DNA from 2 places in the Methylobacterium sp. AC832 genome. Region 2 is predicted to be linked to the other one. Evidence: predicted binding sites of a transcription regulator. Region 2 holds the regulator's gene; the other holds the start of a gene.

Region 1 (11,623 bases), on a different contig from region 2:
CCGGCAATCTCCGGCTGCAGAATATTGTAGGTGCCGGCCGAGCCGCAGCAGATATGGCCCTCGGGCACGTCCTTCACGGTGAAGCCGGCCTTTTTCAGCAGGTTCTTCGGCTCGGTGCGGATGCCCTGGCCATGCTGCATCGAGCAGGCGGAATGGTAGGCGACGACGAGATCGCTCTCGAACAGAGGCGGCATCAGGCCGAGGTTGGCGACGTATTCGGTGACGTCCTTGGCAACGGCCGAGACCCGCGCCGCCTTGTCCGCATAGGCTGGGTCGTCGCGGAACATGAAGCCGTAATCCTTGATCGTCGTGCCGCAGCCCGAGGCCGTGACGATGATCGCGTCGAGACCGTCGCCGTCCATCTCGGCGATCCAGGCATCGATGGTGCGCTTGGCCTGGGCGTGGGAGGTTTCGGACTTGCCCATATGGTGGGTGAGCGCGCCGCAGCACCCCTCCCCCTTCGCCTGCACCACCTCGACGCCGTGGCGGGTGAGAAGCCGGACCGCCGCCTCGTTGAAATCCGGCCGCAACACGCTCTGGGCACAGCCGCGCAGGAGGGCGACCCGGCCGGCGCGGGCGGGTGCGGCCTCGCCCTGGAGCAGGGCGCTCGCTTCCCGCGCTCGGTTGTCGGCCGGGAAGGTGCCGGGCCGGTCGTTGACGGTGCGGTTCGGCAGGAGCGCGGGGGCGAGGTCGAGCATCGCCGCGAGGCGGTTGCCGACACGGGGCAACTGCGCGACGAGGGGCCGGAACGGCGAGCCGATCTTGGCGGCCAGAAGCGCGAGGCGGAAGCGGTTCGGATAGGGCAGCACGAAGGCGAGCACGCTGCGCAGGAGCCTGTCGCTCAAGGGCCGGCGATAGGTCTCCTCGATATGCGTGCGGGCATGATCGACGAGGTGCATGTAATGCACACCGGACGGACAGGTCGTCATGCAGGACAGGCAGGACAGGCAGCGGTCGACATGCTTGACCACTTCGGGCGTCGCCGGTTTGCCGCCTTCCAGCATGTCCTTGATGAGGTAGATGCGGCCGCGCGGGGAATCGAGTTCGTCGCCGAGGAGGAGATAGGTCGGGCAGGTCGCAGTGCAGAATCCGCAATGCACGCAAGTACGCAGGATCTTTTCCGAAGCGGCCATCGCCGGGTCGGCAAGCTGCGTCAGGCTAAAATTGGTCTGCACGGCGTTTCCTCAGGGTCCCGATATCGTTTTCTTGCTGGGTGGTCTGTCGCCGCCCAGCGCTGTTTCAAGCAGCTTAGAGAAAATTTCGGCGGAAGCCGAGCCTTGGAACGGCTCTAAACCTCCGCCCACCCGGCGGGGATAGCGCGAAAGCCATTCAGGATCATGAGGCCGCTGCGGGTGAGATTGTCGCGGTCAACGTTTGGGCCGGATGCTGAAAGCTTGGTTCTGGCATCGGGCGAGAACCGGATTGCTGGGGCGGGAACCGTACGGGGGTCAGATGCCAGCATACATCCGGCCGGGATTGAATACCCCCTTCGGATCGTGCGCCGCCTTAATCCCAGCCGTCATACGAAGCAGCGGATCTGACAGAGGCTCGAAGACGGCGGTCGCCGCGCGTACCGCATCTGGTGCCCGAACCAGGGTGGCGTGCCCGCCGGTGGTGCGGAGGACGTCGCGGATGGTCTCGGCGCCGGCATCGCCCTCGGCCGAGGTGGCCAGCCAGACGAGGCCGCCGCCCCAATCGTAGAACCAACGCGCCTGGCGCTGCGCCGCGATGGCGGCCGTGACCGCAGGACCCTGCATCGGTGCGGTGGAAATTCGCCAGACGGCGGATGCGCGCGGTTCCGTCAGTGGGATGACATCGCGGATCGCAGCCCACAGAACGGCTCCGATCTCGCCCTCAATGATCTCCGGCTCTCCGAACCGCCTGAGGAGCTTGCGCAATTCGCCGAGGCGGTAATCGAGGGATTCCGAGAAACCTTCAAGGCGCATCAGAGTGCGCGGGCTCGGCCCGTCGAGGCCGCTCGGCAGGTGAGCCGCACCCGTGAGTTCGAACGGCGATCCGAGGGCGGCACTGAGAGCGGCCACCGCCGTCGCATCGTCGAGGCCGGAGAAGGCCAAGGTCGTCACCCGTTCCTGGACGGGAAGCACCTTGAATGTCACCTCGGTGAGCAGGCCGAGAGTGCCCCACGAGCCCGCCATGAGCTTGACGAGGTCGAGGCCGGTGACGTTCTTCATCACCCGCCCGCCCGATTTGATGGCCTCGCCGCGCCCGTTGACGAAGCGGACGCCGATGAGGCTGTCGCGGGCCGCTCCCGCATTGATCCGGCGTGGTCCCGCATTGTTGGTCGCTGCCACGGCACCGAAGGTCGGCTCCCCGGCCGAGCCCATCAGAATGCGATGGTCCATCGGCTCGAAGGGCAGCATCTGGCCGCGTTCCGCCAGCAAGGCCTGGACCTGCGCGAGGGGAGTTCCGGCCCGGGCGGCGACCACCATCTCGGCCGGCTCGTAGAGGGTGATCCCAGTCAGACGAAGGGAAGAGAGGGTGGCTTCGTCCTGGGCGGGGCGGCCGATCGCGGCCTTGGTTCCCCCACCGACGAGCCGCATCGGCTCGGACCGGCCGGCGGCGTCGGCGACGATGGCTTGTGCCTCGCCCTCGTCCTGAGGCTCGTATGACCGCATCGTTTCCTGCCCGCTGCGATGCTCGACGGCATCTTCAGACGACCATATGCGGGAAGGGACGCCCCGCTTTCAAGCGGTGCGTTCTGTCTCACGCCGCCGGGGTGACGGCGCGCTGCCGCAGATAGGTCGTCACGAGGCCGCGTAATCCGGCGATGTCAAACACCGCAACGAGCAGGGCATAGACCAGCACACCGAGAGGCAGGCAGATGGCGAGTGCCATGGTCGGATCCATGTGCCTGAACGGTGCCAGGCAGGCCATCATCGCCAGGGTGGCGGTACAGGCGGCAAAGATCTCCCACCAGTCGATCCGCAGGCGCTCCGGACCCGCGAGGGCCCGGACTGCGAGCCAGAGCGTCGAGGCGACGAGGCCGGCGCTCTGCGCCATGGCGATGCCGGGAGCGCCGAAATGCGCGGGGAGGACGACCAGGCAGATGGCATTCACGGCAAGGCCGACAAGGGCGGCAGCGATGACCGGCACCGTCTTGCGCCGGATCTGGAAGATCGGGTTGAGCCCGAAATTGAGCAATGTGCCGCAGAGCAGGCCGGGGATGAGGATCAGCGCATAGAGGGCGAAGGGGCCGCGATAAGCCTCCGGCACCACGAGCCCTTGGAGTGCCGGTAGCACAGCCCAGAGCCCGCCGGCGCAAGGCACCATGAGCGCCACCACGATGGCGGCATTTCGGCCGATCTGGGCCTCGGCCGCCACATGGCCCTCGTGCTCGTCCACCCGCACGGCGAGCTGGAACAGAATGAGGTCCAGGGCCGTGCCGATCATGCTGAGGCTGCGTGAGGCGACATCCGCCGCCAGGGTGAAATAGCCGGCCTCCGCCAGGCCGAATGACATGGCGATGGCGCTCCGGTTGAGGAACGGCGTGATCTGGTAGATCGCGTTAGCCACGATCAGCGGAAGCCCGTAGGCGCGAAACAGCCGCCAGGTCTCCCCCATCTGAACGCGGACGATCGGCAGGGGCGGATCGAGCAGCGGCTTGCGCAGCATCACGACGGGTAGAAACTGGCTGAGCCCGCAAGCGACCAGCACCCAGAGCGGCTGCGGAAACAGCCAGGCTGCGCCCGCCATGAGCAGGAATGACAGGCCGTTCTTGATGAGGGTGAGCTTGAGATAGAGGCCGCCGTCGAATCGCGCGCGAGTGAGGGCTGCGTGATAATCGAACAGGCCGATGCCGAAGGCGGCGAGCCCAGCCCCAGCCGCGATGGCGAAACGGCCCTCCGTGTTCATTTCCACAGTCGCGCCGACGACGGCGCAGAGAGCCGATGCGACCAGGAGGAGGACGGCCAGGATGGCGTAGGCCCGGTCCAACCCATGGCGGATCCAAGGTTCCTCGCGCCGGACGCGGTTGGAATAGAACCGTGTCGCCGACAGCCGTAGCCACTCGAAGACCAGGGTGTTGAGCACCACGGCACCCGTGGTGGCGAGGCCGAACAGGCCGAAATCCGCCGGCCCCATGAGCTTGGCCAGAAGGAGGCCGAGGCCGAAATTGAGCCCGGCATTCAGGATGAAGGCGACGATTACGGCCATGCGGTCGACTCTGGTCGCCGGATTGCCGGCGATGCTCCCAATCCTTGCGCGCTGGGCCGAAAAGATTTCCCTAAACCCCGAAAACGCTCGATCGAACGCGCGTTAGAACCAGCCGCCCTTGTGCGCCGGGCCGAAAAGATTTCCCTAAACCCCGAAAACGCTCGATCGAACGCGCGTCAGAACCAGCCGCGCAGCTTGAAGAAGACGATGGGGATGATCGCGCTGATGACGATCAGCGACAGACCATAGGGATAGCCATAGGCCCAGTCGAGTTCCGGCATGTGCTTGAAGTTCATGCCGTACATCGACGCAATCAGGGTCGGCGGCACGCCCACTACCGAGACGACGGTGAGCACGCGAAACGTGTTGTTCTGCTCGATGTTGATGAGGCCGAGAGTGGCGTCGAGCAGGAACTGGACGTTTTCCGACAAGCGGATCTCGAACTCGTCGAGGGAGGCGATGTCCCGGCGCAGGGTCTCGAAGCGCGGCATCTCCGTGGCGCCGAGGAGGTGCTCGCACTCGCCGGCGACGAACGGGAGGATGCGCTCGAGGCCAAGCAGGCTCGAGCGGATCTTGCCGAGCGCCTTGCCCCGCCGGCCGACGCTGCGGAGGATGCGGCGCAGCGCCAGGTCGCGTCGACGCGGGGTCTTGCCGGAATCGCCGGCGACGCCCCCTGCCCTCACGTCGAAGTCGAAGATCCGGGTCGAGAGCGCGTCGAGATCGGCGCCCATCTCCTCCAGGGCGTCGGCGAGGCTGTCCACCAGTTCCTCCACCAAAAGGAGGAAGATCTCGGTGCCGGTCTGGCAAGCGCCATCACCGTCGCCGATGCGCTTCTTGACCTCCTCGAAGGCGCGCAGTTCGTTGAACCTGACGGTGATGAGCCGGTCCCGGGTCAGGACGAAGCCGAGCGGGGTCAGCTGCGAATCCACCTTGTCGAAGGTGATCATCGGTGTGGAGAGCGAAAGACCGTTCTTGAGCCGGCGCAGGCGGCTCGAATTCTCGACCTCGCTCAGAGCCTTTCGCGATGGGACGCGCAGGCCGGTGGCGGCCTCGATATGCTCCGCTTCCTCGGCACTCGGATCGTTGAGGTCGATCCAGATCGCATGGCTCGGCACGCCGCCGCCATTGGCTGCGCCGGAATGCTCGACCGCGCCTTGCGGTCCCTGAAGGCTGATCATGGGGTGATTGTCATCCGTCTGTCAGCGACCGGAGAGCAGAACATGCTGCGCAAACGCGGCATGACGCGTCGTCCGCGTCTTGACTCGCAAGGAGCTTAAGCCTACCTCCGCCCTTGCTTTGGCACTCTTCGCTCGGGAGTGCTAACAGCCTGGGTTGGGCGAGCCCTTCGGCCGCATCAACGCCATCCATGAATTTGAAGCAAGAGGGCAGCTCATGAAGTTCCGTCCGCTGCACGACCGTGTCGTCGTCCGCCGTATCGAAGGCGAAGAGAAGACCAAGGGGGGCATCATCATCCCCGATACCGCCAAGGAGAAGCCGCAAGAGGGCGAGATCGTCGCTGTCGGCCCTGGCGCCCGTGACGAGGCCGGCCGCGTGAACCCGCTCGACGTCAAGGCCGGTGACCGCGTCCTGTTCGGCAAGTGGTCCGGCACCGAAGTCAAGATCGACGGTCAGGACCTCCTGATCATGAAGGAATCCGACATTATGGGCGTCGTCGCCTAAAGCGACCCGGCCCTCTTCCTTCTTCCATCCGAGCCTTTCGAGCGCGCCCTTCGGTGAGCGCCTCAAGGCTCTCAACCTAATGAGGATCTATACATGGCAGCGAAAGAAGTACGCTTCGGCTCAGATGCCCGCGAGAAGATGCTCCGCGGCGTCGACATCCTCGCCGATGCCGTCAAGGTGACCCTCGGCCCCAAAGGCCGTAACGTCGTCATCGAGAAGTCCTTCGGCGCTCCGCGCATCACCAAGGACGGCGTCACCGTCGCCAAGGAGATCGAGCTCGCCGACAAGTTCGAGAACATGGGCGCCCAGATGGTGCGCGAAGTGGCCTCGAAGACCAACGACATCGCTGGCGACGGCACCACCACCGCCACCGTCCTGGCCCAGGCCATCGTCCGTGAAGGCGCCAAGTACGTGGCCGCCGGCATGAACCCGATGGACCTGAAGCGCGGCATCGACCTCGCCACCACCGCCGCCGTGAAGGACATCACGAGCCGCGCCAAGAAGGTCGCCTCGTCCGAGGAAGTTGCCCAGGTCGGCACCATCTCGGCCAATGGCGACAAGGAAATCGGCGAGATGATCGCCCACGCCATGCAGAAGGTCGGCAACGAGGGTGTCATCACCGTCGAGGAAGCCAAGACCGCCGAGACCGAGCTCGACGTCGTCGAGGGCATGCAGTTCGACCGCGGCTACCTCTCCCCGTACTTCATCACGAACGCGGAGAAGATGGTCGCCGAGCTCGAGGACCCCTACATCCTCATCCACGAGAAGAAGCTCTCGTCGCTCCAGGCGATGCTGCCGGTTCTCGAGGCCGTGGTGCAGACCGGCAAGCCGCTCGTCATCATCGCCGAGGACATCGAAGGTGAGGCTCTCGCCACGCTCGTCGTGAACAAGCTGCGCGGTGGCCTCAAGGTCGCTGCCGTAAAGGCTCCGGGCTTCGGCGATCGCCGCAAGGCGATGCTCGAGGATATCGCGATCCTGACCCAGGGTCAGATGATCGCGGAGGACCTCGGCATCAAGCTCGAGAACGTCACCCTCCCGATGCTCGGCCGCGCCAAGCGCATCCGCATCGAGAAGGAGACCACCACGATCATCGACGGTCTCGGCGAGAAGGCGGACATCGAAGCCCGCGTCGGCCAGATCAAGGCGCAGATCGAGGAGACCACCTCGGATTACGACCGTGAGAAGCTCCAGGAGCGCTTGGCCAAGCTCGCCGGCGGCGTCGCGGTCATCCGCGTCGGCGGCGCGACCGAGGTCGAGGTCAAGGAGAAGAAGGACCGCGTCGACGACGCGCTCAACGCCACCCGCGCTGCGGTGGAAGAAGGCATCGTCCCCGGCGGCGGCACCGCCCTCCTCCGTGCCCGTGAGGCCGTCCGCGCTCTCCAGAGCGACAACCCGGACGTCCAGGCCGGCATCAAGATCGTGCTGAAGGCCCTTGAGGCCCCGATCCGCCAGATCGCCGCCAACTCGGGCGTCGAAGGCTCGATCGTGGTCGGCAAGATCACCGACAACACCTCTTCGATCACCTACGGCTTCAACGCCCAGACCGAAGAGTATGTCGACATGATCCAGGCCGGCATCGTCGACCCGGCCAAGGTCGTGCGCACCGCTCTGCAGGACGCCTCCTCGATCGCCGGCCTCCTCGTCACCACCGAGGCCATGATCGCCGATGCTCCCAAGAAGGACAGCGGCGCTCCCCAGATGCCGGGCGGCGGCGGCATGGGCGGCATGGACTTCTAAGTCGTCGCTATCGTCACGTGGAATGGATGCTCTCGCGGTTACCGCCGCGAGAGCGGAGAGGGTCGTCGCAAGACGACCCTCTTTTCGTTGCGGATGACCGGACAAGATCGGGCGCTGGGCGGTTAAATGTCGTGGCGCGGACGGATTTGGCCGACATGAATCCGTGAAACCTTCGCCCGATATTTCAGCCCGTCATGGCGAAGAGATCCGGCGAGACTTCAGTATCGGCGGTGTTTACCCTGCGCGGCGATTGCACCGGACGTAAGAGGCGTCGCCCTTGGCACTCGACCATGTCAGACGGTCGCCATCGACGATCAGCTTCACTTGGGATGTCCAGCGCCGGCCGCCATCGCTGCAGGATGCTGCCACGCTCCAACTCGCGCCCATGCGCCGTCCGTCGCGGAAGGTACAGACAGTGTTTCCCGCCCGCGCGCCATTCTCGGTGATCCGCGCCGGTATGTATCCACGGCGCCGCGCGCCGCGGCGGCATGCCACCTCGTTCGGCCCCCACACGCCGACATAAGCCGCCGCCTCGATCGGTGGAGAAGCGGCAGCGGGGGCATCGGCGCGTGGCGTCACTTCCGTATCCTGCTTGAGCGCGACCGGCCGGATGCCCGGCTGGGCAGGGGATGCAGCGAGCCTGTCCCGGGCAGGCGCTCCAGCGTGAGCAGAGCCAAGCCCCACATCCGACCAGGGCGCATTGGCACGGGGCAGGCGTGAGGATGCCGCCGTGTTCTCGAACGGACCCGGCTCGTTCAAGACAGCCTGTGCCGTGCCGGTCTCAGGGCGGACAGGTGTATCGTTCGTCAACAGAACTGTGCTGTAGCCGAGGAGAACGCCCCAGCCCATGGCGAGGGATACTGGGAGTATCAAGGCACGGCGCGACCCTCCCGACGGTCCGGTCACCGTCACTGACGGCGTGCCGTCCTCGTTTCTCATATCCTCGCTTTCGATGCCGGCGGCCATCGTCGTCTCCCGTCAAGCCCGACCCTGAGGCCGAGCCAATCCCGTGCGCGCCAATTTCTCGGCGGCACCCACGACCTCACTATTCCGCGACATTCGATCCCCCACCCCGTCCGACATGCAGGCCGTTATCATTCTCAAAGTCGGCTCTCGTCAGGACAGGTGTGTGATTATTCTGTCTCGGTGCGTTTGATAGCGGTGGATAGACTCCGGGAATAGGGCGAGCGAACGGCAAGGCCTTCCCGTCGCTTGCCAAAACTGCCATGCTCAAGCTTGTGAGAAACATACCAGCGCGCAGATCCATCGTGACGAGACGCCTCGCCATCGCCGTCTGCGTCGTCATCGCCACCTCGGCCGGCGCTCAGACGCCTCCCTCCACTCCGCGGATGTCCTGCGCGGACGCGATGGCGCTCGTGAAGCGCGACGGATCGGCGGTCCTGTCCTGGTCCGTGGGCAAGGCGGATAGGTCCGGCAGGGGGGAGCAGCCGGTAAAGACGGAACGCTTCGTCAGCGATCGCAGCCTTTGCGGCCTGACGGAAATCGCCGAGCTGCGTTTCGTCCCGACCCGCGATAATCTGGAATGCCCCGTGGGGTACCGCTGTCGCGAGCCCGATTACGGCGACTGGGATTGGCCCTGATCCGATCTGACGCATCCGGCGGGTGAAGCCCTCGCCACGATCTCGCCACGACCGGCCGTCACTGCCGCCGTCACGACCGGGTGCTAATCCGGCGGGCGAAGACCCATTCGCACATTTGAATTTACCGAGTTGAGGAGACGCGCGTGGCCGTACTCAGGACAGGCCTCGGCCTGCAGGCCGCCATAACGGCGCTCTTTGCCCTCGTTCTTCTGATCCTGCCGGGCACCTCGACACCGCTCTACGTCAGCCTCAGCGGCTTCGCGATGGTGGTGATCCTTTTTGCCTCCGCCAAGCTCTCAGATTATCTCAAGGTGTTCGTTTCCGTCTACGGTATCGGGTATTTGTTCCTAGCCGGTGCTAAGCAACTTGCGGCATCCGGTTTTCTGCCGGAGACGCTGGCGGCACTGCTGCCGCCTGCCTTCGCGGCCACGGGCGCGGTGGTCTTCGCAGGCATCGTGTTCGGAATTTCCCATCTCGAACCCATCCGCGCGATCACTCGTATCGCGGATCCGTTCTTCGCCGCACGCGAGGAGCCGAACCGGGAAATCCGACCGTTCCGTTTCTTCGGCGGTACCGAAGGCCGCGTCGCACGGCGCCTCGTTGCGCTTTCGATCTTCATCACCTTTGCGCAGGTTGCGCTACAACTGCGCCTGAACTTCTGGTACCGCGACCTCTTCAACGCGCTGCAAGAGTATAACGCCGACGCATTCTGGTATCAGCTCGTCTGGATCTTCGTGCCTCTTGCGACGATGTGGGTCATCATCGGCATGTTCGACACTTTCGTCGATGCTTCGCTGCACATCCGCTGGCGCACTTGGCTCGCACGCAGCCTCTACAGCCGCTGGCTCGATGGGGGCACGCATTACCGCATACCCTTCACCGACGAACCGGCCGACAACCCGGATCAGCGCATCCAGAGCGACGTCAACCTCTTCATCCAGCAGACGACGAGCCTGTCGATCCGGCTCCTGTCCCAGGCCGCTACCCTGGTTTCCTTCATGGTTATCCTTTGGGGGCTGTCGCGGGATTTCGTTCTTCCCTTCACCGACATGGTAGTGCCCGGCTTCCTGGTGTGGCTGGTCATCGTCTACGCGGTGGTCGGAACTTGGCTGACCCATCTCATCGGCCGTCCGCTCATCGGCCTCGACTTCCGGCAGGAGAAGGTGGAGGCCGATTTTCGCTTCTCACTCGCGCGGACCAGGATCTATTCCGAGCAGATTGCCCTGCTGCGCGGTGAGCGGTCGGAGACCTTGCGCCTGCGCGAGCTGTTCCGGGAGATCATCGAGAACTACCTCGCCATCATTTACCGGCGGATCAAGATCGGCAGCTTCACCCTGTCCTACAACCAGATCAGCGTGGTGTTTCCCTACATCCTCGCCGCTCCATCCTACTTCCTGAAGAAAATTACCCTCGGTCAGTTCCAGCAGACGGCGAACGCCTTCAGCAGCGTCCAGGGTTCCCTGTCCTTCTTCATCGATTCCTACACCACCATCGCGTCGTACCGCGCCAATACCAACCGCCTGACGTCATTCAAGCGGGCGATGACGAAGGCGGAGGCCCTGTCCGGCGCCGGATACGGCTTGGTGCAGGGCAGTGGACCGGGCCCGGCCGTGACGGCGTCCGGCATGACCCTGGCGCTGCCCGATGGTCGCGAGATTGTCTCCGCCAAGTCGTTTACCCTCACCAAGGGTGCCGCCACTCTCGTCACCGGACCGTCTGGATCGGGCAAGTCGACCCTGTTCCGTGCGATCGCCGGGATCTGGCCGTTCGGCAAGGGCCGGATCGACGTGCCCGAAGGTCAGTCAGCGCTGGTGCTGCCGCAGCGGCCGTATATTCCACTCGGAACCCTGCGTGGCGCGGTGGTCTATCCCAGCACCACCGACCAGTTCTCCGACGAGGCGATCCGCGAAGCCTTGATTGCCGCGCAACTGCCGCAGCTCGCCGACCGTCTCGACGAGATCGATGCCTGGGACCAGCGACTGTCCGGCGGTGAACAGCAGCGTTTGGCCATCGCCCGCGCCGTGCTGGCGAAGCCCGCCTGGCTTTTCCTCGACGAATCCACCGCCGCCCTCGACGAGCCGAGCGAAGCCGGCATCTACCGCATGCTGCGCGAGCGGTTGCCGGGGACGACCATCGTTTCCATCGGCCATCGCTCGACGCTGCACGCCCTTCACGACACGCGCATCGACATGAAACCGGGCCAGGACGGCCGCTTCATCCCGACAGAAATGCCTGAAGCTGCGCTCGCCAAATAGGGGGGGTGACGTCAGCGCAAAAACGTCACGGCGAGCGGTGCGAGGATCGCTGTGATGAAGGCGTTGAGACCGAGTGCGATTCCCGCGAAAGCACCCGCTACCTCGTTCACCTGAAACGCCCGTGCGGTGCCGACACCGTGCGCGGCGAGACCGGCGGCGAAGCCTCGTGCCCGCATG
Region 2 (11,623 bases):
GGCGACTTCGCTGGATACCGCCATCGGCGCGGCTTCAGCGCCACGGGGCGTTCCCAGGATCATCGCGCCCACCAGGGCGACCACGATGGCGAAGGTCTTCGCCATGGCGGACAGGGTTGGGTTCTTCATCAGGACGGGCTCCGTTTGAAAGATGTTTGTTTCGTCGACCGCTGGGTGCGGATGCGGTGCAACGCATGTTCGACGGAAAACGACGCACGACCTGGGGAGATTATATATTTTTTGTTTCGGGATTAAGCAAAGGCCGATCAGAATAAGGCTTTTATTCCTTTGAATTCGTCGAGCCTCCATCCTCGCTCGACAGAATGCGCCGGAATGAGTGAGCGGTGATCGTCTGTAGACGCCCGTTAGAATCATGACCCGAACTCGTTTTTCTCCCACTTGGGTGATTCAGGTTGGCAGGTAGCCGGCATGTTCCAGACCGTCGTCCCTGCCATGTCACTATCTCTCATCGGCCACGCTCTCCGCGGAACGCACAGCCATCAACCGTCCGTGCAAGTCATTGGCATGAGATATGCTAACGGCGAATCCGGCTACGAACGGCCGCGAACGATGTGAGGGGAAACCCGGCTGTCGGATCGCTTGAGGTACGAGAGGCTCGAAATGACGAAATATAAGCTCGAGTATCTATGGCTCGATGGATACACGCCGGTGCCGAACCTGCGTGGCAAGACCCAGATCAAGGAATTCGATGGCTTCCCGACCCTTGAGCAGCTTCCGCTGTGGGGCTTCGATGGCAGCTCGACGATGCAGGCCGAGGGCGGCAGCTCCGACTGTATGCTGAAGCCTGTGCGCCACTTCCCCGATAGCACTCGCAAGAATGGCGTCCTCGTTCTCTGTGAAGTGATGATGCCGGACGGCGTCACCCCGCACGTCTCGAACAAGCGCGCAACCATCCTCGATGATGACGGCGCCTGGTTCGGCTTCGAGCAAGAGTATTTCTTCTACAAGGACGGACGCCCCCTCGGCTTCCCCGCCACCGGCTACCCTGCCCCGCAGGGTCCCTATTATTGTGGCGTCGGCTATAAGGAAGTCGGCAGCATCGCTCGCAAGATCGTCGAGGAACATCTCGACCTGTGCCTCGATGCCGGTATCAACCACGAGGGCATCAACGCCGAGGTGGCCAAGGGCCAGTGGGAATTCCAGATCTTCGGCAAGGGTTCCAAGAAAGCCGCCGACGAGATGTGGGTCGCTCGCTACCTTCTCCAGCGCCTGTGCGAGACCTACGAGATCGATGTCGAGTACCATTGCAAGCCGCTCGGTGCGACGGATTGGAACGGCTCCGGCATGCACGCGAACTTCTCTACGGAGCACCTGCGCATGGTGGGCGGCAAGGCCTATTTCGAAGCGCTCATGGCAGCGTTCAAGGAAAACCTGGACGACCACATCGCGGTCTACGGGCCTGACAACCACATGCGGTTGACCGGCAAGCACGAGACCGCTGCGATCAACGAGTTCAGCTATGGCGTCGCCGATCGTGGTGCCTCGATCCGGGTGCCCCACAGCTTCGTCAACAATGAGTATAAGGGCTACTTGGAAGACCGCCGTCCCAACAGCCAGGGGGACCCCTACCAGATCGCCTCGCAGATCCTGAAGACGATCGCGACGGTTTCAACCGCCGACGAGGCGAAAGCGGCCGCCTAAATATTAGGCAGACAATTAAGGCTTTTGCGCCAATTATAATCGATGCCTGTCGCAGGGTCTGCGGCAGGCATTCTTTTTTGCTCATTTGGAAGGCAAGCGGGTCTCAATGAACAAGTCGCTTGGCTACCTCGGTGCAACACGCTTCTTTTCGCCTACATTACGATGGGGCGTAGGGGATTACCGTCCCTACTGAGTTCACGCGCCGAAGATCGACCAGCCAAGGCGCCGAGTGAGCATCTCGAGGGCGATCCGGCCGAGATGCGAATTACCGGATGCGTCGAGGCCCGGCGACCATACCGCGATCGACGCTTTTTCGGGGGCCACCGCGATAATTCCGCCGCCGACGCCACTTTTGCCGGGAAGGCCAACACGATAAGCGAATTCGCCGGACCCGTCGTAGTGACCGCAAGTCAGCATGACTGCGTTGATACGCTTGGCGCGCTCCGGAGAGACCACGGAATGCCCGGTGAGAGGGTTGCGGCCGGAATGAGCAAGGAAGCGGCTCGCCGTGGCTAGCTGCCGGCACGACATGCCGATGGCGCAATGATGGAAATAAACACCCAGGGTGAAATCGACCGGGTTATCGATATTGCCGAAGGATTTCATGTAGTTGGCAAGCGCGATATTACGGAAACCCGTGCGCAGCTCGGAGGCGGCCACCGCCTCGTCAATGGTAATGGTCGGGTCCTGGGCGAGGAACTGCATGAAGCGCAGGATTTCACCGAGCGCTTCCCGGGGCTGGTGGCCCGACAGTATCGTGTCGGTCACCGCGATGGCACCGGCATTGATGAACGGATTGCGGGGGATGCCGCGCTCACGCTCGAGCTGGACAATGGAGTTGAAAGGACTGCCGGACGGCTCGCGACCGACTCGGCGCCAGAGCCGATCTCCCGCCATGCCGAGGGCCAGAGTCAGCGTGAACACCTTCGAGATACTTTGGATCGAGAATGAAGTGTCGCTGTCACCTCCTGCCGCCACATGCCCGTCAGCATCGATGACGACAATTCCGAAGGCCTTCGGATCGACCCGGGCGAGTTCCGGGATGTAGGTGGCGACCTCACCTCGGTCTGGCCGGTCAGCCATCTCCTCGGCGATTTCTCTGACGACGGTATCAAGGTCGGGCACGGCGTCGCTCATCTGCGAGGAAACGGGTATCGATGCGAGCCAAGACGGAACCCGCATGCCTCCGCCACGGCGCCATCCGACAGATGGCGGAGTTTCGCGGCCGGCCGCACCGCGACGCAAAGGGCATTCCTTTTGGACGAAGCGGATTGCCGGAGAACAACGTCGATGCCGCGGGCCTAGAGGTTGTGCGCGAGGGCAGAGCCGGACACAATCGCCGCTCAGGAAGAACCCATTGAACGATCGCCCCCGCCCCTTCTCTTCTCAGCAGCTCCAGCCCCTCGCGGCTCTAAACGAGCGCACACGCGAGATCTTTCGACAGATCGTGGAGAGCTACCTCACGACGGGCGAACCTGTAGGATCCCGCAACCTCGCACGCATCCTGCCCATGGCGCTGTCGCCGGCCTCGATCCGCAATGTCATGGCGGATCTGGAGCATTCTGGCCTGATCTTCGCGCCTCACACATCCGCCGGCCGACTTCCGACGGAAATGGGCCTGCGCTTCTTTGTCGATGCCATGCTGGAGATCGGCGATGTCGGGCGCGAGGAGCAGGAGCGGATCGAGGCCCAAATGCGTGCCGCCGCATCTGGCCACACATTCGAAAGCGCCTTGGCCGAGGCCTCGACGCTGCTGTCCGGAATTTCCCGGGGAGCAGGCGTCGTGCTGACCACCAAGACAAACGTGCACCTGAAACACATCGAATTCGTCCGGCTCGATCCAGCCCGCGCCCTCGTCGTACTGGTGTCGGATGACGGTTCGGTGGAGAACCGCCTCCTGGATCTGCCCCCGGGCCTTCCGGCCAGCGCCCTGCAGGAAGCCTCCAACTACCTCAATGCCCGCCTTCATGGACGCACACTGGGAGGCTTGCGCGCCGAGATCGAGGCCGGCCGCGAGGCGATGAAGCGCGAACTGGACGTCATTACCGAGCGCCTGGTGGATGCGGGCCTAGCCACCACCGTCGGGCCGTCCGACGCACGTCAATTAATCGTGCGCGGCCAAGCCAACCTTCTCGACGACCTGCGCGCGGTGGAGGATCTCGAACGCATCCGCCTACTCTTCAACGACCTTGAAACGCAAAAGGATGTGATCGAACTGCTCTCCCGCGCCGAGGGTGGAGAAGGAGTGCGCATCTTCATCGGCTCGGAGAATAAACTGTTCTCGCTTTCCGGCTCGTCGATGATCGCCGCACCTTTCCGGGACGGTTCTCAGAAAATCGTCGGCGTCGTTGGCGTCATCGGCCCGACGAGACTTAACTACGCGCGGATCGTGCCGATGGTGGATTACACTGCTCGGGTAGTCTCGAAGATGCTCGACCGCAACGGGCGCTGAGCGTCATTGCGTTCATCTCACCGGACAAGACTTCGCTTCTCCAAGAAAGCTCTGCCACGACTTGAAGGAAACTGAACCAATGGTCGACGACGCCCCGGCTTCGGGGATTAATGTCGAGACACTGGCGACCTTTATTCGAAGCTCGGCACATGAGTAGCCAAAGGCCTGCTGAAAGGCCCTGACTTAGCTGCCCTCCTGCCGGAAAGCGAAACTCGCTGCGATCACTCGCATAGAAGTCTCAGTCTTTCACCTCGCTGTGATCTCGCCAAGCGCACGCGTCAGGCGCAGCCTGAGAATGACGTTCTCAACCTAGCCTGTTGCACTCATGCGGCGCTGCAGAGTTTAGTAAGAGGAAGAGGCCCAACCTCGCAGGTCGTTTGATACGCGGACCAAACATAAGCCCTTGCCTGAAACATCCAGGCTCCGGATCGCTGATGACAGCTTGTCCGGAGCCTGGACTCTGTTCTCACGTCACCACTTCGATCCGGCAAAGCATCACGCGCTACGGTTCACAATTTGACAGCGTATGCGCTTCGCCAGAGGAAGTTCCCCTCGAGGACACCACAGATGAAGATCAACCGCGGATGACGTCCACAATCTCATAGGTGTCCGGGTCGACGATGACGATGTCGTCGTCGACAAGTACGTATCGGTAATCTTCGTATTCGGGCACGATCTGCACGATGTCAGGCGGCAGGTCGTAGAGAGTGTAGCTTCGGGCGATTGCGGTCCCCACCGTCAGAGCGAAAGCACCAGCGGCAAGACGGGGGATCCCGCGACGAAGTACGCTCTGGCGAAATTCTGTACGCTGCGGAGCACCCAGTCGGCCATAAGCCCCGCGCACGGCGCCGCTATCGCCTCGGCCCGCACGATCTCTACGCCCGGCTCGATCACCCCGGTCGCTGTCGCTCCTCTCGCCACGATCCGCTTTGCCATCCTTCAGGCCGCGATCGGCCTTGCCGCTTCCGTCCATCCGCTCATCACGATCGGCCCTGCCGTCTCGCTCAGCCTTGCCGTCTCGGTCAGACTTGCCGTCTCGATCAGACTTGCCGTCTCGATCAGACTTGCCGTCTCGATCCGGCCGGGCTGCGGGATCGCTCCTGCTGCCAGCACTCGGGCGTTCGCCCTGCTCCATGCGGCCATTTCGTTCGCCGCCAGCATCACCGCCTCGCTCCATTCCAGCCGCGCCACCGCGCTCACCCGCAGGGCCGCCGCGATCCCCCGAGGCACCACCGCGTTCCATACCACCTGCGGCTCCACCACGCTCGGCTCCGCCGCCACCGGCGCCCCGCATGCCGGCGCCACCAGCCGATCCGGCACCACCTGCGCCACCGCCGGGCGCACCGGCGCCTGCCGCTGCGCCGCCACCCGCACCGCCACCTGCTCCAGGCCCACCTTGGGCGAAAGCACTCGCCGCACCGACGACGAGAACGGCAGCCGTCACCGTACTCCGCAAGAGCTTGCTCATGTCAGTCAGTCCATCTCTTGGTTGATTGCTGACGCCACGCGGCGCCGACGCGAAGCCGAAACGGAAAGACTGCCAAAACCGTTCCGCGATTTAAAACTACTTCCCACGTCGTCATCACACTGCACAGGCAACTTAAGCCCGAGCTTCACGGTAACGGACTTCCAAGTATTTCCACTTGGAGAAGACGATGACGTACCTTTGCCATGGCGGGAAGGGCGATGGGGATGAGGGAATGGATGACATTTGCAGCCTGCTGTAGGAAAGCCGCGTTGAGGCGCTTGTGAATTCTCCATCGCCGCTTAACGTCGCCGACCAAGAGGCCCAGGTAGGGCTCCGACAAGGATGGTAGGGAGTGCCCATGTCCGACGCTATCGCGATCGATCCTTCGAAGCCTGACGATCCGGAAGACCGCCGTCGGCGGATATTCGCCATCGTGGGCTCGTCGTCGGGTAATCTCGTCGAGTGGTTCGACTTTTATTGCTACGCCTTCTTTGCCCTCTACTTTGCGCCGGTCTTCTTTCCCGAAGGCGACGATACCAGTCAGCTCCTGAAATCCGCCGCCGTGTTCGCGGTCGGATTCTTCATGCGCCCCATCGGTGGTTGGTTGTTCGGCCGTATCGCCGATCGCCTTGGCCGCAAGACCTCGATGATGATCTCGGTGCTGATGATGTGCGGCGGATCGCTCATGATCGCCGTGCTACCGACCTATGCCAGCGTGGGGCACTGGGCTCCCGCCCTGCTCTTGCTCGCACGTATGATCCAGGGCCTTTCCGTGGGCGGCGAGTACGGCACCAGCGCCACCTACATGAGCGAGGTCGCCCTGAAGGGTCAGCGTGGATTCTTCGCCTCGTTCCAGTACGTTACCCTAATCGGCGGACAGCTTCTGGCCTCGCTGGTGCTGATCATTCTGCAGAGCTTCCTCACCGCCCAGCAGCTCACTGCCTGGGGCTGGCGCATCCCGTTCTTCATCGGTGCGATGGCGGCCGTGGTGGCGCTGTTCCTACGTTCGTCGCTCGCGGAGACGGCGACCAAAGAGGACATGGCCTCGAAGGAATCGGGGACCTTTTCGGCCCTTTTCAAGCATTGGCGGGCGTTCTGCGTGGTACTCGTTTACACCGCCGGCGGCTCCTTGAGCTTCTATACTTTCACCACCTATATGCCGAAATATCTCTTCAACACGGCGCATATCGACAAGATCACCGCATCGCAGATCTCCACTGCGGCGCTCCTCGTCTACATGGTGATCCAGCCCTTCTTCGGCTGGCTTTCGGATAGGATCGGCCGCAAGACCAACATGCTGCTCTATAGCGGGCTCGGCACGCTGATGGTGGTGCCGCTAATGACGGCGATCGGCTCCACTACGAACCCCTACCTCTCGTTCGGTCTGATCATGATCGGCCTCACGGTGATCAGCTTCTACACGGGCATCAGCGGCATTGTGAAAGCAGAGCTGTTCCCGACCCAGGTCCGGGCGCTGGGGGTCGGCCTCTCCTACGCGGTAGCGAACTCGATCTTCGGTGGCACGGCGGAGGCGGTAGCCCTGTATTTAAAGCAGATCGGCTCGGAAAGCAGCTTCTTCTGGTACGTCACGGCGATGCTCGCCATCGCCTTCATCGGCTCGCTGATCATGCCGAACCCCAAGCGCCACGGTTATCTCGACGGTGACGGCACGGTGGAAGAGGCGCTGATGCGCAAGTCACGCCGGGCGCTGCCCGCCTAAATTGCCGCTCTGTCGAAAGGTCAAACGCACGCGGTGTTCGCTCGCCGCGTGCGTCTACATAAGTGCCGCACAGCAACCGTGATCCGGTTCGGGTGATATCGTCGGTGACTATTTCCGATGCAGTGCGAGTCAGTCGGGCATGTGCGTGATTTGGCCCTTCGCATCCGCATGGCCGAGACTTGCAGCGAGGAACTGGATCAGTTTCACGCAGCGTCGCCCATGATCGCTCGTCGCTGCCGGTCGAGTTCCTCGCTGTAGCGCTTGAGGGTGTGGCTCTCGGTGAGCAGCCCGATCACCCGACGCGAGACCGGATCGTCCACCACCGCCAGAGCTTCGCTCTCCGCGCTGTCGAAGGCCGAGGCTGCCTGTTTGGCATTCATGCCGGCGGTGAGGAACACGTCTGTATAGCGCATGGCCTCGATGAGACTGGCCTCGCTATCAGCCGTCACCAGGGCATGAGCCTCGGGCACCAGCACGATTCCGGCGTAGCGCCCTTCCTTATCCACCATCACAACGCGGGACGGCGAGCCGAGGGGATGAGCCGCAAGGAAATCGCAGAGCTTCATATCGACCGGCACGGTTTCGACCTCGCGACGCATGAGCGCCCCAACGGTGAGTGACCTGATCCAGCCGATATCATGCGCGCTACGGATGCTTTCGCCGCGAAGGTGGAAGCGCCAGGTGGCAAAGGAATAGCCGAAGGTCTTCCGCACGGTCATCGACGAGGCGATCACCGCCACCAGTACGAGGCCGGTGATCGGAAAGCTGCCGGTGAGCTCGAGGGCGAGGAATGTCATCGTAAGCGGGCCGCCGATGACTGCCACCGCCAGGGCGCTCATGCCGATCACCGCATAAGCCAGCGGTGTGAGAGCGAAGAAGGTGAGTCCCTCCAGGCCGGATAGTCCATGAACGCCGGAAAGGGCCGGGATTGCCTCCGCCATCAGCGCGGCAAAGAGCTTGCCCGCCAGAGCGCCGAGAAACAGCGAAGCGAAGAACAAGCCGCCGCGAAAACCCGAGCCGATCGAGATCGCCGAGGCCGAGGCCTTCGCCACGAACAGCAGCGCCAGAGCACCGACCCCCATGGCAGGCATGTTGGTGTCGAGATGGAGATGGAGCGCTCCGTGCCCACCGGAAAGTATCTGCGGGGAGACAGCTAGGGCCAGGACGCCAACGCAGAGACCGCCGATGGCGGGGGCGAGGAAGGCCGGCATGCGGGTCGCCCGCACACCCTGCTCGACTAGGGTGACACCACGCATGATCAGAATTCCGAGCCCAGCGCACGCGAAACCAAGAGCGAGGCTCGGTAGCGTATCGATTCCGGAGACCGCCCTCGTCGTCAGGACATCGAAACCGTTGGCAGTCACCAGGGGACTCTGCGTTACGAGCGCCTTGGCGACGAGGCTACCGCACAGGGCCGAGACGACCACCGGTGTGAGAGTGGCGATGGAATAGGTGCCGATGATGAGTTCGAACGCATAGAATGCCCCCGTGAGCGGCGCCCCGAAGGCAGCGGCGATGGCGGCGGCTGAACCACAACCCACTAGGGTACGTAGATCCGAGCGACGCATTTCAAAGGAGAGGCCGAGACGCGAGGCGATGCCGGCGCAGATCTGGGTATAGCCCGCCTCAAGACCGACCGATGCACCGCTGCCGTTCGAGATCACATTTTGCGCCGCCACGGCAGCCGACCCCTTCAGCGAGAGCCGCCCGCCATGCAGGGCATTGGCCTCGATGGGATCGACGATCGGCTGCTGCGGGCTGCCTCGGCGACGAGCCAAGCCCAGGGCGATCAGGCCGAGGATGAGACCGCCGACGGCCGGGCCGACCAGAATGAGGATCGGGGCCACATCCGTCGAAGCGCTGAGACGGGCGCCGTGCGGTAATCGATAGAGGATCTCGCGCAGGCCCTGCGTCGCGAGACTCATGGCCGAGACTGCGATCCCGGCGATCGCGCCGACGCAGGCGGCCAGCGCCACGAGCCCGGCTTCGCTGCCGCGCACCAGGGCACGCAATCGGCTTGGCACGTGGACCAGCAGCTGGCCGGCGGGAGATCCACGGCGCGGCGCGGTTTCTGAGTTCATCGACCGACGGGGGGATTGGCACGAAAGGGGTACGAAGACCGCGGCACCTTAGGGGTGGGGTGCAAGGTCCGTCGACCGAATTTCCACGTCCGGCGGCATCGATGGGGCGAAGAGTTTTCCCCATTCTGCATTCCTTGCGTCTCTAACGCTTGAAATGCCCGCAGCCTCAGGATACATCGCAGCCCGAGTGCCGCTGTAGCTCAGTTGGTTAGAGCGCTTGATTGTGGATCAAGAGGTCCCCCGTTCGAGCCGGGGCAGTGGTACCATTCGACTATCCTGGCGTCTTTGGCGACGCCTTGCAGGCTAAGAATTGGCAGCTGTTTCTAAAAGCTCCCAGCTTGGCCTTGCCTGCCTAGAATGATGCGTATCGCCCGATTACGGCAGCGCCGTTCTTGCTAGATCAGTTCCTATACAATGTTGTCGTGAATGCCCGGTGGTTGCTGGTGTCTTCCGTCCGACCCTGTCGCATGCGGACGGTAAAGGCTCGTAATGGCTAAGCTGCCGCAAAGTGGCCATCGACGCCACGGGATGATCACGAGCCTAGCCGTTTTGTCGCCACAACTGTCCTCGTAAATGCCGATGTGCGCCACCACACGGAGACGAGTCGATCAGATGCGGGTTCAGAAGGTCGGATCATCACGAGTTACCCCTCCCTCGCGCCGCTTCGGCGCTGGCGGTGATGCGGCAACTTCATCCGATGCGCTGACGCTCAAGAATCGGGTCGGACACGACCATGGGAGCCGCCCCGCCCTCACCCGCTCCGTTCTGGCCATGATGCTGGTCGCGGGAGGCCTGAGCGCCGTCGTTCTCAACGGTACCGGCACCAGTGGCTTCGGCGCCGTGGTACAATCGGCTCAGGCGATGACCGAGCTGTCGATGCCGAAGCCCAGAATTCAGTCGGCGGTCCCGGGAGTTCTAGAAGCTCCACCCACCGTACTCACGTCATCCTCAGCCTTTGCCCCCGTCCACGACCTCGACACCGAAATCGGCTCCAATGCCGTCGATCGTGTCTCCTACGATTACCTGTTGACCGAAAGCGCTGTCGGCGACCCGAACGATATCCTCGAATTCGGACCGATGAAGATTCGCCGCCACTTGGTGCAGAAGATCGTCCGCGCTGCGCAGGCCGTACAGACCGACCCCGTCCTGCTGATGGCGGTAGCCGACAAAGAGTCGAGCTTCATCACCGAAGTGCAGGCCAAGACGTCCTCGGCGACCGGCCTATTCCAGTTCATCGAGCGCACCTGGCTCGGTGTTGTGCGCGACTTCGGAGCGAAATACGGCCTGACGCAGGAAGCGGCCCTCGTGGTCTCCGGCGATAACGGCAAGCCGAGCGTGGCAGATGCCGCCGAGCGGACCCGCATCCTCGAATTGCGGCGTGACCCCTATCTCGCCGCACTGATGGCAGGCGAGATGCTGAAACGCGACGCAGCGCGAATCTCCCTGCGTATCGGCCGCGAGCTGACCCTGGGCGAAGTGTATCTCGCCCACTTCCTCGGTCCCGACGATGCCGAGGAGTTCCTCGCTACCGTTGTCGACAAGCCGACATCCGCCGCCGCCCAGATGCTGCCGGGCCCGGCGCGCGCCAACCGTTCCATCTTCTTCGCGGCCCAACGCGGTCGCCGCAAGGCAGCGAGCCTGTCGGTGGCCCAGGTTCATGAGAAGTTCGAGACTATGATGAGCACTCGTGGTGCTCGCTACCGCGATGTCCGCTCTCTCTCGGGCGTCATGGCCTATGCCGACGCCTCGGTGGAGTAACCGCGCCTCACCGCGTTTTATGCGCCGATCTCGCTATCAGTCCTGAACACCAGCAATCGCATTTCCCGGACCGATTCGCCGTCGGCCCAACCCTTGTTGCGCCATGGGAGCAACTGACGCCTGAGTCCCTACGTTGAGCTTGGGGCCGCACGCGGCGGTACCATGCAGATGACGAAAACCGGAGGGATGACGTGCTTGATCCGAAAGGCCCGTCGAACAATCGTTCGCCCACTCCTTTCAAGGATGTTCCGAAAAAGCGCGCAGGCAACGATACGCTCGCGCCTGGCCTCGCCCTCGACCAAATCGGCGAAGCCCTCGCGTCTTTCTATGACGACCTGATCGCCGAGGGCATTCCGGAGAACTTGGCTGCCCTCGTTCGTCAGGTCCACCAGCCGGAAGCCACGCCTGAGCCCGATCCCGTTATCTCCGCGCCGATTCGTAAATCCGGCCGCCTCGCCCTCGTGGTCGAGGATGACGCATCG

Evidence for each region. The regulator HrcA, encoded in region 2, represses chaperone genes, less so after heat shock. The targets are predictions, from matches to a motif close to GTTAGCACTCNCNNNNNGNGAGTGCTAAC.
Region 1: a site for HrcA is predicted at 5,469-5,497, ahead of groES (co-chaperone GroES). Genes of this name have one in related genera too.

What each region holds. Positions count from the first base shown of each region.
Region 1 covers NZ_CEEDMV010000005.1:93,433-105,055, reverse strand. The annotation lists gene AC0IXR_RS17925 (heterodisulfide reductase-related iron-sulfur binding cluster) at 1-1,175, opposite strand, end outside; gene AC0IXR_RS17920 (FAD-binding protein) at 1,449-2,636, opposite strand; gene AC0IXR_RS17915 (lipopolysaccharide biosynthesis protein) at 2,725-4,173, opposite strand; gene AC0IXR_RS17910 (magnesium transporter CorA family protein) at 4,350-5,351, opposite strand; gene groES (co-chaperone GroES) at 5,566-5,853, shown strand; gene groL (chaperonin GroEL) at 5,947-7,590, shown strand; gene AC0IXR_RS17895 (hypothetical protein) at 7,825-8,556, opposite strand; gene AC0IXR_RS17890 (HdeA family protein) at 8,859-9,191, shown strand; gene AC0IXR_RS17885 (ABC transporter ATP-binding protein/permease) at 9,335-11,446, shown strand; gene AC0IXR_RS17880 (LrgB family protein) at 11,458-11,623, opposite strand, start outside.
Region 2 covers NZ_CEEDMV010000001.1:710,795-722,417, reverse strand. The annotation lists gene AC0IXR_RS03365 (hypothetical protein) at 1-129, opposite strand, end outside; gene AC0IXR_RS03360 (glutamine synthetase beta-grasp domain-containing protein) at 622-1,662, shown strand; gene AC0IXR_RS03355 (glutaminase) at 1,858-2,787, opposite strand; gene hrcA (heat-inducible transcriptional repressor HrcA) at 3,020-4,114, shown strand; gene AC0IXR_RS03345 (DUF1236 domain-containing protein) at 4,689-5,087, opposite strand; gene AC0IXR_RS03340 (hypothetical protein) at 5,054-5,524, opposite strand; gene AC0IXR_RS03335 (MFS family transporter) at 5,941-7,302, shown strand; gene AC0IXR_RS03330 (chloride channel protein) at 7,506-9,383, opposite strand; tRNA gene AC0IXR_RS03325 (tRNA-His) at 9,573-9,649, shown strand; gene AC0IXR_RS03320 (transglycosylase SLT domain-containing protein) at 9,996-11,141, shown strand; gene AC0IXR_RS03315 (response regulator) at 11,444-11,623, shown strand, end outside.